Regions from separate parts of the Streptomyces sp. NPDC017095 genome, predicted to be linked through region 1. Evidence: riboswitches for the same ligand, from Rfam matches in the RefSeq annotation. Region 1 holds a riboswitch; each other region holds the start of a gene.

Region 1 (4,102 bases):
CCGGAGTCCTTGCCGGAGCCGCCCCGGGCCCCGGAGAGCAGCCCGTCCTCCAGGCCGCCGAGGTCGGGCAGGCCCAGGTCGGTGCTGATCTTCACGGTGCCGGACAGCCGCTGTACGTCCGACCGGGCCATCTTCTCGACGAGCTGCTGTGCGCTGATCTTCGGCAGGTCGGGGTCACCGGAGTCGGCGAGCGCCGGGACGAGCCCGATCGTGACCGCCGCCACCCCCACCACCGCGACCGGAACCGCGTACCGGGCGGCCGTGCGCCGTCCCGTGCGCGCGTCCTCGTCCCGCGTGGCGCCCACTGTGTCCTCGCTGTCGTACGGTGCCATGTGTGCCCTACCTCCGTCGTCGGCGGCGGCTGTCCTCACGCTGGTCCACCCTGACCGCCATTCTCACCCGAAACGGTGAGGAGTGGTGATGTCCGTGGTGTCCATATGACCAAATCGGCCGCGCGGAAGCGTCACCCCACGGAGCCAGCCGCGCGTACGCCTGCGGTATGACACGGAACGGCCGCGCCTCCTCCCGACCCCTAGGGGACGGACGATCGCCGGGCGGGGTCAGCCCGCGCGGTGCACCACCGCGTCGCACAGCTCGGTCAGCGCGGCCTTGGCGTCGCACTCGGTGAGCGGGGCCAGCGCGGCCCGCGCCTCCTCCGCGTACCGGATCGTGTCCCGGCGGGCCTGCTCCAGCGCGGGGTGCGTGCGCAGCCCGGCCAGCGCCTCGGCGTGCCGGGCGTCGTCGCTGAGGTCGGAGTCCAGCAGTTCGCACAGCGCGACGTCCTCGGGCAGGCCCAGCCGGGCGGCCCGCTCGCGCAGCCGGAGCACCGGCAGGGTCGGGATGCCCTCGCGCAGGTCGGTGCCCGGGGTCTTGCCGGACTCGTGGGAGTCGGAGGCGATGTCCAGGACGTCGTCCGCGAGCTGGAAGGCGACGCCGAGCCGTTCGCCGTACTGGGTGAGCACGTCGACGACCCGCTCGTCGGCGCCGGACATCATCGCGCCGAACCGGCACGCCACCGCGACCAGGGAGCCCGTCTTGCCGGCCAGCACGTCCAGGTAGTGCTCGACCGGGTCGCGGCCGTCGGAGGGGCCCGCGGTCTCCAGGATCTGACCGGTGACCAGCCGTTCGAAGGCCAGGGCCTGCACCCGGACCGCCTCCGGGCCGAGGTCGGCGAGGATGTGGGAGGCGCGGGCGAAGAGGAAGTCGCCGGTGAGGACCGCGACGGAGTTGCCCCAGCGCGTGTTGGCGCTGTCCACGCCCCGGCGCACGGCCGCCTCGTCCATGACGTCGTCGTGGTAGAGCGTGGCCAGGTGGGTCAGCTCCACGACCACGGCCGACGGCACGACGCCCGGTGCGTAAGGGTCGCCGAACTGGGCCGCGAGCATCACGAGAAGGGGCCGGAACCGCTTCCCGCCGGCCCGGACGAGGTGCTGAGCGGCCCCGGTGATGAACGGGACCTCGCTCTTGGTGGCCTCGAGCAAGCCTTCCTCGACAGCCGTCAATCCGGCCTGGACATCGGCTTCCAGAGCCTGGTCCCGCACGCTCAGCCCGAACGGCCCGACGACGGTCACGAGGGGTCTCCTGTCTGCTGGTGTCTGCTGGCGATTACACGGTTTGTCGATAGGTCGCTGCCATCACTCAAGTCAGCGTATCCGGTCCCGTTTCGATCACCGATAGCGCCCACCCGTCCAGCTTGGGTGGTATCGGATCATGGCGGGCATAGTTTTGATCACATAGTAATACTCCACTTCCCTCACGACCCGGACTCCGGGTTCGAATCGCCCTAACACCCCTAATCCCCCATGTCTGATTTGACGTCATTTGCTATTTCGTGAATTGGGTCACCCGGCCGACGGACCCACCCCACCCGCCACACCGCCGACCGCCCGTTGCCTGTCGGCGAGTTGAGGATTGGCGACCGCAAAGGATCAAGTACCCCATACAGCGGTGATCAAGGTCAAATAGCGCCTTAAGCGCATCCGGTACTTGTTCCCGACATGTGCTCTCGCATACGTTCCGGGCCGTCGGGCGGACGCCGAATCCTGCCGCCGCCCGCGTAACCCATCGACGAACTCATTCGTACGGCAGGAGCGGGGGACCCAGGTAAGCCGCCGTCCCGGCGCGGCACGTGCCGCGTCGGGACGGCTTGGGTCTGTCGTTTGGATCAGGCCGGATCAGGGAGCGGGGTCTGGTGCCGTGCATCGCAAGGCGGAGGAGGGCGCCATGGCGGAGCCATGGCAACCGACGACAACGCGGCGAGGTGCGGTGCCAGGACCCGCGAGCCCGGCCTGATCCAAACGAGAGGCCCTAGGGGTGAAGCCGTGCCTCCTCCAGGGCACGGCCGGGCGCCTCCCCGCCCGAACCCGACAGCTCACCTCGCAGGCGCCGGAGAGGATTCCCCATGCCTGCCGCCGCTCAGCACACCCGCAACACCCGGCTCGTCCGCGCCGTCGCCGCCGCCTGCACCGGTGCGGCCGTCCTCGCCCTGCCGCTGATCGGCGCGACCGGCGCCGCCGCGGCCACCACCGCCGCCCCGGCGTCCGCCACCACCCCCGCCGGCTACCCGAACACCCTCGACGGCTGGATCCGCGAGTCCCTCGCGATCATGGGCCAGAAGGGCATCCCGGGCACCTACAACGGCATCTACCGCAACGTGATGCGCGAGTCCTCGGGCAACCCGGCGGCCATCAACCTCTGGGACTCCAACGCCGCCAAGGGCATCCCGTCCAAGGGCCTGCTCCAGGTCATCGACCCGACGTTCAACGCCTACCACGTCGCCGGAACGTCCTTCGACATCTACGACCCGGTCGCGAACATCACCGCCGCCTGCAACTACGCGGCCGCGCGGTACGGATCGATCGACAACGTCTTCGGCGCCTACTGACCGGCACCGGCCGGTGTCCCCGGACACCACCGCGGGCCCGGTCAGCCGGCCGGGAACAGTCTTTCGAGGACGACAGCGACGCCGTCGTCCTCGTTCGACGCGGTGACCTCGTCCGCCACCGCCTTCAGCTCGGGATGCGCGCCGGCCATGGCGACACCGCGCGCGGCCCAGTCGAACATCGGGATGTCGTTGGGCATGTCACCGAAGGCGAGGGCCCGTTCGGCGCCGATCCCCAGCCGCTCGGCGGCCAGCGCCAGTCCGGTCGCCTTCGTCACCCCGCCCGGCTGGAGCTCCACGGTGCCCGGCCCCGACATGGTGACCGTCGCCAGCGAGCCCACCACGGAGCGCGCCACGGCCGCCAACTCGTCGTCGGACAGCCCGGCGTGGCGCAGCAGCACCTTGCTGATGGGCGCGCTCCACAGCTCGGCCCGCCGGCCGACGCGGACCGCGGGCAGCGTCGGGTGGGGCATCCGGTAGCCGGGCTCGATGAGCGTGCGCCCGTCCACGCCGTCCTGGTCGACCGCCGCGTACACCTGCCCCACCTCCGCCTCGATCTTGCCGAGCGCGGTCTCCGCCAGCTCCCGCTCCAGCCGCACCGACCACAGCAGCCGGCCGGCCCCGGCGTCGTAGACCTGTGCTCCCTGTCCGCACACCGCAAGACCCGTGCAGCCCAGGCGCGCGAGCAGGGACCGCACCCGCGGGGCCGGGCGGCCCGTCACGACCAGATGCCGGGCCCCGGCCCGCGCCACCCGTGCGAGCGCGGCCAGCGACCGGTCGGAGACGGTGTCGTCGCCGCGCAGCAGCGTCCCGTCCAGGTCGGTGGCGATCAGTGCATATGCCGGGGTGGGTGCCATGATCAGAGAATACGGACACCGCGCCCCGCCGACTCACCCGTCTTTGCGCCTACTTGTGTGCCGTCCGGCCCGAAATACCCTGCGGGGACGCCCTCCTGGCGGCCGGGACCGGCGCAAGCCGCCGGCGGACCCGGTGCCGGCCTCCCTTCCGGGGCCCGCCGTGCGGCACTGCCCATGACACGCATCTCGGCCGTAACGTGTGGCGCGACCACATGGAACGCATCGCCATGCACGGCCCGGATGAGAGTGAGGCAGCACCCCATGCCCCCCTTCGACGTCCCCGAGGGCGACCCCTTCGGCCCGCACAACCTCCCCTACGGCGTGTTCTCGCCCGCCGGCAGCACGGAGCGGAGGATCGGCGTCC
Region 2 (4,102 bases), on a different contig from region 1:
GGCACGGTCGCCGGCCGCGCCGACGAACTGTGCCGGTTCGCCGTCCTGTTCGGCGACCCCCAGCTCGCCCTGACCGCCGTCCAGCGCGTCCTGGAGGTGACCCCGGAGGAGGTCCAGGAGGTCGCCAAGGCCCGCCTGCGGCCCGACAACCGCGCCGTCCTCGTCTACGAGCCGAAGTCCCCGGAGGCCGTCGAGGACACCGGGATCCCCGAGGACCCGGAGCAGGAAGCGACCGTAGAGGCGGCCCGCGACGAGACCGAGAACGAGGAGACGGCCCAGTGACCGAACTCGCCACCATGGAGTTCCACCCCCAGCCGCAGCCCGGTGACGCCAGGCCCTGGGCGTTCCCGGCCCCCGAGCGCGCCGCGCTCGGCAACGGCCTGACCGTGCTGCGCTGCCACCGCCCCGGCCAGCAGGTCGTCGCCGTGGAGGTGCTGCTGGACGCGCCGCTGGAGGCCGAGCCGGCCGGCCTGGACGGTGTCGCCACGATCATGGCGCGGGCCTTCTCCGAGGGCACCGACAAGCACTCCGCCGAGGACTTCGCCGCGGAGCTGGAGCGTGCGGGCGCCACCCTGGACGCGCACGCCGACCACCCCGGAGTGCGGATCAGCCTGGAGGTCCCGGCCTCCCGCCTGGCCAAGGGCCTCGGACTGCTCGCCGACGCCCTGCGCGCGCCCGCGTTCGCCGAGAGCGAGGTCGAGCGCCTCGTCCGCAACCGCCTGGACGAGATCCCGCACGAGCTGGCCAACCCCTCCCGCCGGGCCGCCAAGGAGCTCTCCAGGGAGCTGTTCCCGGCGGCTTCCCGGATGTCCCGGCCGCGCCAGGGCACCGAGGAGACGGTCGCGAAGATCGACGCCGGGGCCGTACGCGCCTTCTACGACCGGCATGTGCGGCCCGCCACGGGCACCGTGGTGGTCGTCGGCGACCTGACCGGCATCGACCTGGACGCGCTGCTCGACGACACCCTCGGCACCTGGACCGGCACGCCGGGCGAGCCCCGGCCGGTGCCGCCGGTGACCGCCGACGACACCGGGCGCGTGGTCATCGTGGACCGGCCCGGCGCCGTGCAGACGCAGTTGCTCATCGGCCGGATCGGCCCCGACCGGCACGACCGGGTGTGGCCCGCGCAGGTGCTCGGCACGTACTGCCTGGGCGGCACCCTCACCTCCCGTCTGGACCGTGTCCTGCGCGAGGAGAAGGGCTACACCTACGGCGTGCGCTCCTTCGGCCAGGTCCTGCGCTCGGCGCCGGACGGCACGGGCGCCGCGATGCTCGCCATCAGCGGCTCCGTGGACACGCCGAACACCGGTCCCGCGCTGGACGACCTGTGGAAGGTGCTGCGCACCCTCGCGGCGGAGGGCCTGACCGACGCCGAGCGGGACGTCGCCGTACAGAACCTGGTCGGGGTGGCGCCGCTGAAGTACGAGACCGCGGCGGCCGTCGCCAGCACGCTGGCCGACCAGGTCGAGCAGCACCTGCCCGACGACTTCCAGGCGACGCTGTACCGGCAGTTGGCCGCCACGGGCACCGTGGAGGCCACCGCGGCCGTCGTGAACGCCTTCCCGGTGGACCGGCTGGTGACCGTCCTGGTCGGCGACGCCGCCCAGATCAAGGCACCGGTCGAGGCGCTCGGCATCGGTGAAGTGACGGTGGTGTCGGCCGAGTAGCGCCCCGCACGGCGTACGCGGCGGGCACTGCAAGCGCGCATGGGGGCCCTGACGGTGCACCGGCCGTCAGGGCCTCCACTGTTCCACTCGCTCCCTCAGGTGCCCGTTTTGGGGCGGAGGTTGCCTGTCTGCCCTGTGGGATGCGCTACAAAAAGCCGGATTCGTTTGAGGTGGGAAAGCGGGCCGCCGTAGCGTCACCTGGGCTGTTCGTCAGGCAGTGCGCCGCACCCGCGGCACCGGACAGTCATCGCCGAGTCCCCGTACGGCGCGAGCCAGGGGAGCCGGGGACCCACGTCCCTGGGGTGAATCGGGCGCCCGCGAGGGGGCCCGTAGGAGACCTTCCTGCTCCGAACCCGTCAGCTAACCCGGTAGGCGAGAGGGAAGGAAAGGACCAGCCACCACATGGCGTTCATGTGCGCCACCGGCAAGCACCGCAAGCCCGGCCGGGTCAAGCGGACCACCGCGCAGGCGGCCGGCGTCGCGGCCCTGACCACCACGGGCGTGCTCGGCTCCCTCGCCGCCTCCCCGGCGGTCGCCGCCGGGAACCCCGCGGACCAGACCGGCCTCACCCCGGTCCTCGCCGCGACCGAGGACGTCGCCGGCCTGATCGACGCCCAGGCCACCGCGCAGCAGCAGGCCGCCGAGCGGAAGGCGGCCGAGGAGGCCGCCGCGAAGGCCGCCGCCAAGCGGGCCGAGGAGGTGCGCCAGGCCAAGGCCCGTGCCGCCCGCGAGGCCGAGCGCAAGCGGCTGAACACCTTCGTCGCCCCCATCGCGCACTCCTACGTCTCCACGGCCTACCGGGCCAGCAGCTCCCTGTGGTCCTCCGGTTCGCACACCGGCATCGACTTCCACGCGGCCAGCGGCACGGCCGTCCACGCGGTGGGCTCCGGCACGGTCGTCTCCACGGGCTGGGGCGGCGCCTACGGCAACCAGATCGTGATCCGGATGGCCGACGGCATGTACACGCAGTACGGGCACCTGTCGTCCATCGGCGTCACCGTGGGCCAGCAGGTCGTCCCGGGCCAGCAGATCGGCCTGTCCGGCGCCACCGGCAACGTCACCGGGCCGCACCTGCACTTCGAGGCGCGCACGACTCCCGAGTACGGCTCCGACGTCGACCCCGTCGCCTACCTCCGCGGCCACGGCGTGCACATCTGACGCGTCCCGCGCGGTCCTTCCCAGCCCCGGCTCTCCGAGCCGGGGCTTTCGCCGTATTCCGTGCTGTCCGCCGGGCCCGCTGACCAAAAAATATCCATGAATTACGACCCGCCGTCGGAAATTCCGGCTCATTGTCATAGAGTCACGGAACACGCGTCCATCGTCGGCGTTTCACGGGGATTAAGGCGGAGGTCGGTCATGCGTATTCCGGCGCACTCGGTGTGCACCGCTGTCCGGGACGATATCGTCGCCGGTGTCTACGAGCGCGGCAGCCGCCTCACCGAGGAAGTCCTGGCCCGCCGCTACGGCGTCTCCCGCGTCCCCGTCCGCGAGGCGCTGCGCACCCTGGAGGCCGAGGGCTTCGTGGTGACGCGCCGGCACGCGGGCGCGTGCGTGGCCGAGCCGACCGAGCAGGAGGCCGCCGACGTGCTGGAGATGCGGACGCTGCTGGAGCCGCTGGGCGCCGCGCGGGCCGCCCAGCGGCGCACCGAGGCCCATCTGAAGGTGCTGCGCGGCCTGGTCCGGCTGGGCCAGGAGCGGGCCAGGAGGGGGCACAGCGAGGATCTGCGCGCGCTGGGCGGCTGGTTCCACGAGACCCTGGCGCAGGCGTCCGGCAGCCCGTCGCTGACCGCGGTGCTGACCCAGCTGCGGCACAAGATCGCGTGGATGTACACGGTGGAGCCCCCGGTGAGCCCGGCGGAGACCTGGGCGGAGCACGGCGCCATCGTGGACGCCGTGGCGCGCGGGGACGGCGAGCGCGCGCGGGCGCTGACGGCGCTGCACGCCGAGCGGGCCACGGGCGCGCACCGGCTGCGTTCCACTCGTGCCGGGGACCGGGTGAGGACTTCGCAACATGCCGTAAACGTATCGGGTCTGCGGCTTTAACACGGGCACCGTATACAAAGAAGAGCTATTCGGTGGCGGGTATTTTCCGCTGCCGTTTTCCCGGTGCCGGGAATTACTCGGCACCGGCCGTCCGGGCGCCGGGCGGAAATGCGGCCGGGAAAACGCGGAAGCCGCGCCATCCGGTGCGGACGGCACGGCTTCCGGTATTGCTCCGCCTCGGTGCGCGGACGGTCAGACCGTCTCGGGCAGCTCGTCCAGGCCCTCGGCGACCAGCTTGGCCAGACGGTCCAGGGCGGCGTCCGCGCCCTCGGCGTCGGAGGTGAGGACGATCTCCTCGCCACCCTGGGCGCCCAGACCCAGGACGGCCAGCATGGAGGCCGCGTTGACGGGGTTGCCCCCGGCCTTGGCGATCGTCACCGGGACGCCTGTGG
Region 3 (4,102 bases), on a different contig from region 1:
TCCACCGCAAGCGCGAGGCGCTGTCCGCCACGCCCGCACCGGGTGAGGACCTCATCTCCGCCCTGATCCGGGCCTCCGACCACGGCGAACACCTCACCGAGAACGAGGCCGCCGCCATGGCGTTCATCCTGCTGTTCGCCGGTTTCGAGACGACCGTCAACCTCATCGGCAACGGCACCTACGCCCTGCTCACCCATCCCGGACAGCGCCGGCGCCTCGAGGAGTCCCTGGCGCGCGGGGAGCGGGACCTGCTGGAGACCGGCGTGGAGGAACTGCTGCGCTACGACGGCCCGGTGGAGCTGGCCACCTGGCGGTTCGCCACCGAGCCGCTCACGCTCGGCGGGCAGGAGATCGCGCCGGGCGATCCGGTGCTCGTCGTCCTGGCCGCCGCCGACCGGGACCCGCAGCGGTTCGCCGACCCGGACGTGCTGGACCTAGGCCGCCGCGACAACCAGCACCTCGGCTACGGCCACGGCATCCACTACTGTCTCGGCGCGCCGCTCGCCCGGCTGGAGGGCCAGACCGCGCTGGCCACCCTGTTCACCCGCCTGCCCGGCCTGCGGCTCGCCGCCGACCCGGCCGAACTGCGCTGGCGCGGCGGGCTCATCATGCGTGGCCTGCGCACCCTGCCGGTCGAGTTCACGCCCACGGCCTGATCACCGGGCCTCCCGGGCCTGATCACCGGACCTCCCGGGGGAGATGACAGAAACTCAACTCTGTGATCTTCATGTGATCTGTGCGGCATGAACTTGTGACAAGTGATCGCCTGCCGATACGTTCACCCATCAGCGCGACGGGTGGCACCACTCCGCCGCGCCGGTCCTGCTGTCGCTCGAAAGGCTTCTGCATGCTCTCCGGGAACGGCCGACACCGTCGCCCCCGCCAGGCTCCGGCCCTCCTCGTCGCGGCCGGCGTGACCGGCTCCGCCATCGCCCTCCCGCTCCTCGGCGCGGCCGGCGCGCACGCGGCCGACGCCACCACGTGGGACAAGGTGGCCGAGTGCGAAAGCGGCGGCTCCTGGAGCGCGGACACCGGCAACGGGTACTACGGCGGCCTGCAGATCTCGCAGGACGACTGGGACGCCTACGGCGGCACCCAGTACGCGGACAGCGCCGACCAGGCCAGCCGGCTCCAGCAGATCGCCGTCGCCGAGAAGATCCTGGCCGACCGGGGCACCACGCCCTGGGCCACCTGCGCCCTGCTGTCCGGCCTGACGCCGGACTCGGGCTCCGTGGACGTCGACACGGGCGTCGGCGAACCCGGGCAGGACGGCCGTACGGGCGAACCGTCCGCACCGGCGGACGGCTCCGGCACTTCGGACACCCCGGGCGGCTCCGGCACCCCGTCCGGCCGGCCGGATCCCTCGCCCTCCACGGAAGCCGGCTCCGACAGCGGCTCCGGCACCCCTTCCTCCCCGGACGCCGGCGGCACGCCGGACACCAAGCCGGGCAAGGGCAAGGGCAGGCACAAGGGCAAGGAAGCGGACGAGGACGCGGCCAAGGGCACGGGCGGTACCACCGGTCCGACCGGCACCAACACCCCCAAGTCCGACAAGTCCCCCGCCGCGGACGCCGGAAACCCCCAGGGTGCCGACAGTGCGCCCAGCTCGGCCCCTGACGCCGGGGTCGAGAGCAACCCGCAGCGGGCCGCCGGTTCTTGGAGCCTCGTCGACACCGGAGCCGTCGCGTCGGGTGGACGCCACCGGGGCGCGAGTGCGGACGAAACCGTGACAAACGGTCAGGACGCCACGCTGTCCGGCCGGCATGCCACCCGGGAGGCGGACACCTACACCGTCCGCCAAGGCGACTCCCTCGTCTCCATCGCCGACTCCCTTGACGTCGACGGCGGATGGCACGCGCTGTACGCCGGCAACAAGAAGGCCATCGGCGCCGACCCGAACCGCATCACCGCCGGTCAGACCCTGGAAGTAGGGGGCGAAACGGGCGGTAAGTAGGCGGAGTTGACGCCCCGCTTAGCGCCCTAATGTCCGGTTTGGCGAAAGTGTGGGATGAGTCTCAGAAGCCCTGATCGTCTTTGAAATTCGCCGGATCCCGTGTCTACGGTCGAGGCCGCTCGTCACCACGAGCCCCGGCAACCGCCACGCCGAATCCTGCCAGTGGTTGCCCGGGAACAGTCGTCGCGTCATGCGCCGTAGGCAGGAGCGGGGGAACCAAGGTAGGCGCCGGAACCGGCACTTGAGGCCGGCACCGGCTGGGGGTGAAGCCGCACACCGCGCAAGCGGGGGTGCGGCCGGGCAACTCAACCGGCCCGAACCCGACAGCTCACCTCGTAGGCGTCGGTGAGGGGAATCGATCCATGCTGTTTACCGGTAAGGGCAAGCACCGTCGTCCGTCCAAGGCCGTCCGCGCCATCACGCTCGCCGGTGTCACCGGCGCCGCCGTCGCCGCCCCGCTGATGGCGGCCGGCAACGCCTCCGCCGCCACCGACTCCCAGTGGGACACGGTCGCCCAGTGCGAGTCCGGCGGCAACTGGGCCATCAACACCGGCAACGGTTACTACGGCGGCCTGCAGTTCTCCGCCTCCACTTGGGCCGCCTACGGTGGCACGCAGTACGCGGCCACCGCCGACAAGGCGAGCAAGTCGCAGCAGATCGCCGTCGCCGAGAAGGTCCTCGCGGCGCAGGGCAAGGGCGCCTGGCCGGTCTGCGGCACGGGCCTGTCGAGCACCCCGTACAACGGCTCCGCCCCGAGCACCCCGTCCACCTCCGGCTCGGGCTCGACCTCCGGCTCCGGCTCCACCTCCGGTTCGGGTTCCACCTCGGGTTCGGGCACCACCACCCGCTCCGCCGACCAGCAGGCCGCCTCCCGCTCCGCCGAGCGCCCGGCCGCGTCCGCGGGCCAGAGCACCGGCAAGACCGTCACCACCCCGACCGGCAAGAAGGTCGAGAAGGGCGACGGCGAGTACAAGGTGGCCCAGGGCGACACCCTCAGCACCATCGCCGCGGCGCACCAGGTCGCGGGCGGCTGGCAGAAGCTGTTCGAGCTGAACAAGGACATCGTCCAGGACGCCGACCTCATCTACCCGGGTCAGCAGCTGCACCTGAAGTGACCTCAGGCGCCCGGCCGGACCGCCGCGCCCGTAGATCCCGCGGACCACACTGAAGGCCCGTGCGGACCACCCCCGTCCCCACGGGCTCCCCGCCCCGGTGCGTGTTCCCCCGTACGCACCGGGGCGGGGCTTTTGCGTGCCCGCCGCGCGCGGAGGTTCCCCGGAACCCTTTGTTTCGAAAAGAAACAAAGGGTACGGTCGGCTTGTCCACGGGACGGTCGGTCGCGGGCCGGCGGCCCCGGGACGGTTAGGCTCTAGGCGCAAGGCACACCAGCCCCGCACTTCCAGCGTCACATCCAAGAAGGAGATGCTCGTGCCGTCCATCGACGTCGTCGTAGCCCGGGAAATCCTGGACTCCCGAGGCAACCCCACGGTCGAGGTCGAGGTCGGCCTCGACGACGGCAGCACGGGTCGTGCCGCCGTCCCGTCCGGCGCCTCGACCGGCGCCTTCGAGGCCATCGAGCTGCGCGACGGTGACCCGAACCGCTACCAGGGCAAGGGTGTCGAGAAGGCCGTCCTCGCCGTCATCGAGCAGATCGGCCCGGAGCTGGTCGGCTACGACGCCACCGAGCAGCGCCTGATCGACCAGGCCATGTTCGACCTGGACGCCACCGACAACAAGGGCTCCCTGGGCGCCAACGCCATCCTCGGCGTCTCCCTCGCCGTCGCCCACGCCGCCTCCGAGGCCAGCGACCTGCCGCTCTTCCGCTACCTGGGCGGCCCGAACGCGCACCTGCTGCCGGTGCCGATGATGAACATCCTGAACGGCGGCTCGCACGCCGACTCCAACGTGGACATCCAGGAGTTCATGATCGCCCCGATCGGCGCGGAGTCCTTCTCCGAGGCGCTGCGCTGGGGCACCGAGGTCTACCACACCCTGAAGAAGGTCCTGAAGAGCAAGGGCCTGTCCACGGGTCTCGGCGACGAGGGCGGCTTCGCCCCGAACCTCGGCTCCAACCGCGAGGCCCTCGACCTCATCCTGGAGGCGATCAAGGAGGCCGGCTACACCCCCGGCGAGCAGATCGCCCTGGCG
Region 4 (4,102 bases), on a different contig from region 1:
GCCTCGGCACCGGCCCGGCCGGTGTACGCGGGGCCGGTGGCCTACGGGTACGGGTATCCGGCGGTGCCGTACCCCGCGTACAACCCGTACCGGACGTAGCCGGACCGCGTGCGGCCGCCCCGGCCGGTCCGGACGGGTGCGGCCCGGCATGATCCGAACGAGACGTTCTAGGCCGACGCCTCCGTCAGCTTGGCCACCTCGGCCTCCGTCAGCTTCAGCTCCGCCACGCCGAGCAGCGCCGGGAGCTGCTCCACCGTGCGCGCCGAGGCGATCGGGGCGGTGACCGTCGGCTGGGCGGCCAGCCAGGCCAGCGCGACCGTGGCGACCGGGGCCTCGTGGGCCGCGGCGACCTCGTCCAGGGCCGCCAGCACCTTCTGGCCGCGCGCGGAGTCCGCGTGGGCCTGGGCCTGGCCGGCCCGGGCGCTGTCGACGGTCGTACCGGGCCGGTACTTGCCGGTCAGGAAGCCCGAGGCGAGCGCGAAGTACGGGACGGCGGACAGGCCCTCGCGGCCGGCGACGTCCTGGAGCGCGCCCTCGTAGGTGTCGCGGGAGACCAGGTTGTAGTGCGGCTGGACGGCGACGTAGCGGGCGAGGCCCTCGCGGTCGGAGAAGCCGAGGGACTCCTCCAGGCGCTCGGCGCTGATGTTGGAGGCGGCGATGTGCCGGACCTTGCCGGCCTTCACCAGCTCGTCCAGCGCGCCGATGATCTCCTCGACCGGCACCTCGGGCTGGTCGAAGTGGGTGTAGTACAGGTCGATGTAGTCGGTGCCCAGACGGCGCAGGGAGGCGTCGGCGGCGGCCTTGACGGTGCCGGCGGACAGGCCCTGGAACTCGGGATGCTGGCTGACCTTGGTCGCGATGACCACGTCGGAGCGGTTGCCGCGCTCCGCGAGCCACTTGCCGATGATCGTCTCGGACTCGCCGCCCTTGTTGCCGGGAACCCAGGCCGAGTAGACGTCGGCGGTGTCGATGAAGTTGCCGCCCGCGGCCGTGTAGGCGTCGAGGACGGCGAAGGAGGTCTGCTCGTCGGCCGTCCAGCCGAACACGTTGCCGCCGAGGGAGAGCGGGAAGACCTCGAGGTCGGAGGAGCCGAGTGTACGAAGTGACGTCATACCCGGTGCCAACGCCGGCGGCGGGCGATCGCATCCCGCCCCCGGCGCCGGGTTTCACGGCGCGGGCGGCGGGAGCGGAGGCCCGCCGCCCGGATCAGACCGGGCCGGGACCGGACCAGAACCTGATCAGGACCGGTGCGGGACCCGGGCCCGCGAGCCCGGACCGGTCCGGTCGAGGGACCCGGGTCAGGGGCGGGTCAGGGGTTGAGGCCCTTGTCGCGCAGCCACGCCATCGGGTCGATGCCGGCGGGCGCGCCGCCGGGGTGGACCTCCAGGTGCAGGTGCGCCCCGGTGACGTTGCCGGTGGAGCCGACGCGGCCGATGACCTCGCCGGTGGCGACCTTCTGGCCGGCGGTGACGTTGATCGAGGACTGGTGGCAGAACCACAGCTCGGTGCCGTCGTCCAGGGTCAGGATCGTGCGGTAGCCGTAGGAGGAGCCGGCCCAGCCCGCTTCGGTGATCGTGCCGTTGTGCACGGCCTTGATCAGGGTGCCGGCGGCGGCGGCGAAGTCCAGACCGGTGTGGTGGCCGGAGGACCACATGGTCCCGCCCTGACCGAACGTGGCGGTGATCGTGTAGGCGGAGGTCGGCAGCGCGTACTGCTTGGCCAGCTCGGCCAGCCGCTTCTCCTGCGCCGCCTTCTCGGCCTGCGCCTTGGCCTTCTCGGCGTCGGCCTGCGCCTTGTGCTGGGCGGCGACGGCCTCGGCGGCGGCCTCCTTCTCGGCCTGCGCGGCGGCCTCGGCGCTCTGCTTCCCGACGGCGGCGAGCGCGGCGGCGGTGGCCTTGCTGTCGGCCTGGCCCTGCTGCTGCTCGGCCTGCGCCATGATCCGGCTGCGCAGCAGTTCGCCCGCGTCGGCGTCGCCCCGGGTGTCCCCGGCGGCCACGGCGACGGTGCTGAGCGCGGCGGTCGCGGTGGCCTCGGACGCCTGGTCGTCGGCGGAGCCGTCGTCGAAGAGGGAGCCCACGGAGGGCAGGTCGGGCAGGGCGAGGGGTACCGGCGGCTTGCCGGAGTTGGCGCTGGCCATGCCGCCCGCGCCGACCGCGGCGATGACGCCGACGCCGAGGACGGTGGAGCTGCGCGCGAAGCCGCCGCGCTGCTTGGCGACCCGGTGCCGGCCGCGGACCGGGGCGACGGATTCCTCGGTGGGGTTCCACTCCTCCCACGGGCCGTCGTCGGCGGGGTGGGCGCCGTAGCCGAAGATCTCGGGCTCGGACTCGCGCTGTGCCGGTATGGACAGGGCTTCGGGGGCAGGCCGGTTGGACGCCACGCGGGCGCGCTCCTTTCCTTCCTCCGCCTACCGGGTTAGCTGACGGGTTCGGAGCAGGAAGGTCTCCTACGCGCGTATACCGGTCGTGGGCTCCCCTGAGTCCACTGCGGTACCCGCGTGATTCACCCCAAAATGGTGGTTCCCCGGTTCCCTTGCGGGATTCGGCGCGTGCGCGCGGAGCCGCCTTCTGTGACGGCTGGGACGACCGCGCTGCGTTATCGAACGTTAATAGACTTGCCAGTCACTTTCCAAGCCGTTCAGCGTGATCATTACCGTTTTCGGTGGTGGAGTTATCCCTCAATACCCCGGCAAACCCGACGAGTTGACCGACGCCCGGGAATGTTCAGCAGTCACCCCGGGTTTTGATGGTGACTCAGTTGTTATGCGCACGGCGCCCGTCCGATCACCCTCCGTGACGCACGGCGGGCCGCGGAGAAGCGATGTGCGAGCACCCCTGTGGATGACGTACACTGGAGTCACAACGACGCGGGGTGGAGCAGCTCGGTAGCTCGCTGGGCTCATAACCCAGAGGTCGCAGGTTCAAATCCTGTCCCCGCTACTGAAGGCCGAGGGCCCGGAATCCAGTGGATTCCGGGCCCTCGGTGTTTCCCCGCGTGCCCGGGGGCTCAGCCCGGCAGATGGGCGTTCGGCGCCTTGGCCAGGCCCGCCAGCTCCGGCAGTACGACGACCCGGGCGCCCGCGGCCGTCAGCACACCCGTCCCGTCCGCCGCGGTCACGAACGTGTCGGGCTCCCGCCAGGCGGTGACCACCCGGCGTACCCCCGCCCGCAGGATCAGCTCGGCACAGGGCGCGGGCCGGGAGGCGCGGCGGGCACACGGCTCCAGGCTGCTGTAGACCGTGGCGCCGGGCAGCCGGGGATCGGCCGGATCGGTCTTGGCGAGCGCGGCCTCCTCCGCGTGCACCACGGGATCGCCGCCCTCGCGCGAGTGGCCCCGGGCCAGTTCCGTGCCGTCCGCCGCGACCACCACCGCGCCGACGCTGAACGCCGTCTCCGAGGGCGGGCACAGGGCCGCGAGGTCGCAGGCGGTGCGCAGCCAGTGGCGGTCGGCGGCGGTGGCGTCCGGGCCGGCGCCGGGGGCCGTGGGCGCGTACCGCATGAGGACCACGTCCTCGATCCGGCGGGTATCGAGCAGCCGCAGCCGTCCGCCCTGGTAGGCGCCGGGTCCGAACAGCCGCGGGGCGGCGGGGTCGCCGACGAACAGCGGGGCGAGGACGAGCTGGAGTTCGTCGGCGAGACCCTGCTGGAGGAGCTGGGTGTGGACCGTGCCGCCGCCCTCGACCATCAGGCGCTCCACCCCGCGCACGTCGCGCAGGTGCTCCAGCAGGGTCCGCCAGTCCAGGGCGGGGCCGAGCGGGACGACGTCGGCGGTGCGGCCGAGGAGCCGGGCGGCCCGTGCGGCGCCCCGGTCGGTCGTGCAGACCAGCTTGTCGCCGCCGGTGTGCCAGAAGCGCGCCGCCGGGTCGAGATCGCCGGAACCGGTGACGGTGACCTTCAGCGGGTACTCCGGTCTGCCCGCCGCCCGCCGGGCCGCGCGCCGCCCGGCGGAGTTGACCAGCAGGCGCGGGTTGTCGGCGCGGAGGGTGCCGGCGCCGACGAGGACGGCGTCGGCCCAGGCCCGCACCTCGTCGACCCGGTCGAAGTCGGCCGGGCTGGACAGCAGGAGCCGCTCGGGGCCGGTGTCGTCCAGACAGCCGTCGAGG

The links. Region 1 has a riboswitch for cyclic di-AMP ahead of ACH4OA_RS19420 (transglycosylase SLT domain-containing protein). Riboswitches for the same ligand answer to the same signal wherever they lie in the genome.
Positions count from the first base shown of each region.
Region 2: linked by a shared signal. The riboswitch ahead of ACH4OA_RS18385 (M23 family metallopeptidase) and the one ahead of ACH4OA_RS19420 (transglycosylase SLT domain-containing protein) in region 1 are both predicted to bind cyclic di-AMP.
Region 3: linked by a shared signal. The riboswitch ahead of ACH4OA_RS09595 (transglycosylase family protein) and the one ahead of ACH4OA_RS19420 (transglycosylase SLT domain-containing protein) in region 1 are both predicted to bind cyclic di-AMP.
Region 4: linked by a shared signal. The riboswitch ahead of ACH4OA_RS09115 (M23 family metallopeptidase) and the one ahead of ACH4OA_RS19420 (transglycosylase SLT domain-containing protein) in region 1 are both predicted to bind cyclic di-AMP.

Region 1 is NZ_JBIROU010000009.1:110,284-114,385, reverse strand. Features, by position in the region: gene ACH4OA_RS19430 (outer membrane lipoprotein carrier protein LolA) at 1-332, opposite strand, end outside; gene ACH4OA_RS19425 (polyprenyl synthetase family protein) at 561-1,571, opposite strand; cyclic di-AMP (ydaO/yuaA leader) riboswitch at 2,276-2,398, shown strand; gene ACH4OA_RS19420 (transglycosylase SLT domain-containing protein) at 2,402-2,884, shown strand; gene ACH4OA_RS19415 (HAD family hydrolase) at 2,926-3,738, opposite strand; gene fahA (fumarylacetoacetase) at 4,000-4,102, shown strand, end outside.
Region 2 is NZ_JBIROU010000008.1:296,921-301,022, reverse strand. Features, by position in the region: gene ACH4OA_RS18395 (pitrilysin family protein) at 1-282, shown strand, start outside; gene ACH4OA_RS18390 (M16 family metallopeptidase) at 279-1,667, shown strand; cyclic di-AMP (ydaO/yuaA leader) riboswitch at 1,906-2,057, shown strand; gene ACH4OA_RS18385 (M23 family metallopeptidase) at 2,070-2,825, shown strand; gene ACH4OA_RS18380 (GntR family transcriptional regulator) at 3,024-3,710, shown strand; gene ACH4OA_RS18375 (HPr family phosphocarrier protein) at 3,903-4,102, opposite strand, start outside.
Region 3 is NZ_JBIROU010000004.1:90,606-94,707, reverse strand. Features, by position in the region: gene ACH4OA_RS09605 (cytochrome P450) at 1-656, shown strand, start outside; gene ACH4OA_RS09600 (transglycosylase family protein) at 848-1,954, shown strand; cyclic di-AMP (ydaO/yuaA leader) riboswitch at 2,138-2,311, shown strand; gene ACH4OA_RS09595 (transglycosylase family protein) at 2,317-3,069, shown strand; gene eno (phosphopyruvate hydratase) at 3,383-4,102, shown strand, end outside.
Region 4 is NZ_JBIROU010000003.1:642,304-646,405, reverse strand. Features, by position in the region: gene ACH4OA_RS09125 (PrsW family intramembrane metalloprotease) at 1-99, shown strand, start outside; gene ACH4OA_RS09120 (aldo/keto reductase) at 168-1,112, opposite strand; gene ACH4OA_RS09115 (M23 family metallopeptidase) at 1,310-2,380, opposite strand; cyclic di-AMP (ydaO/yuaA leader) riboswitch at 2,393-2,557, opposite strand; tRNA gene ACH4OA_RS09110 (tRNA-Met) at 2,866-2,939, shown strand; gene ACH4OA_RS09105 (dihydrofolate reductase family protein) at 3,007-4,102, opposite strand, start outside.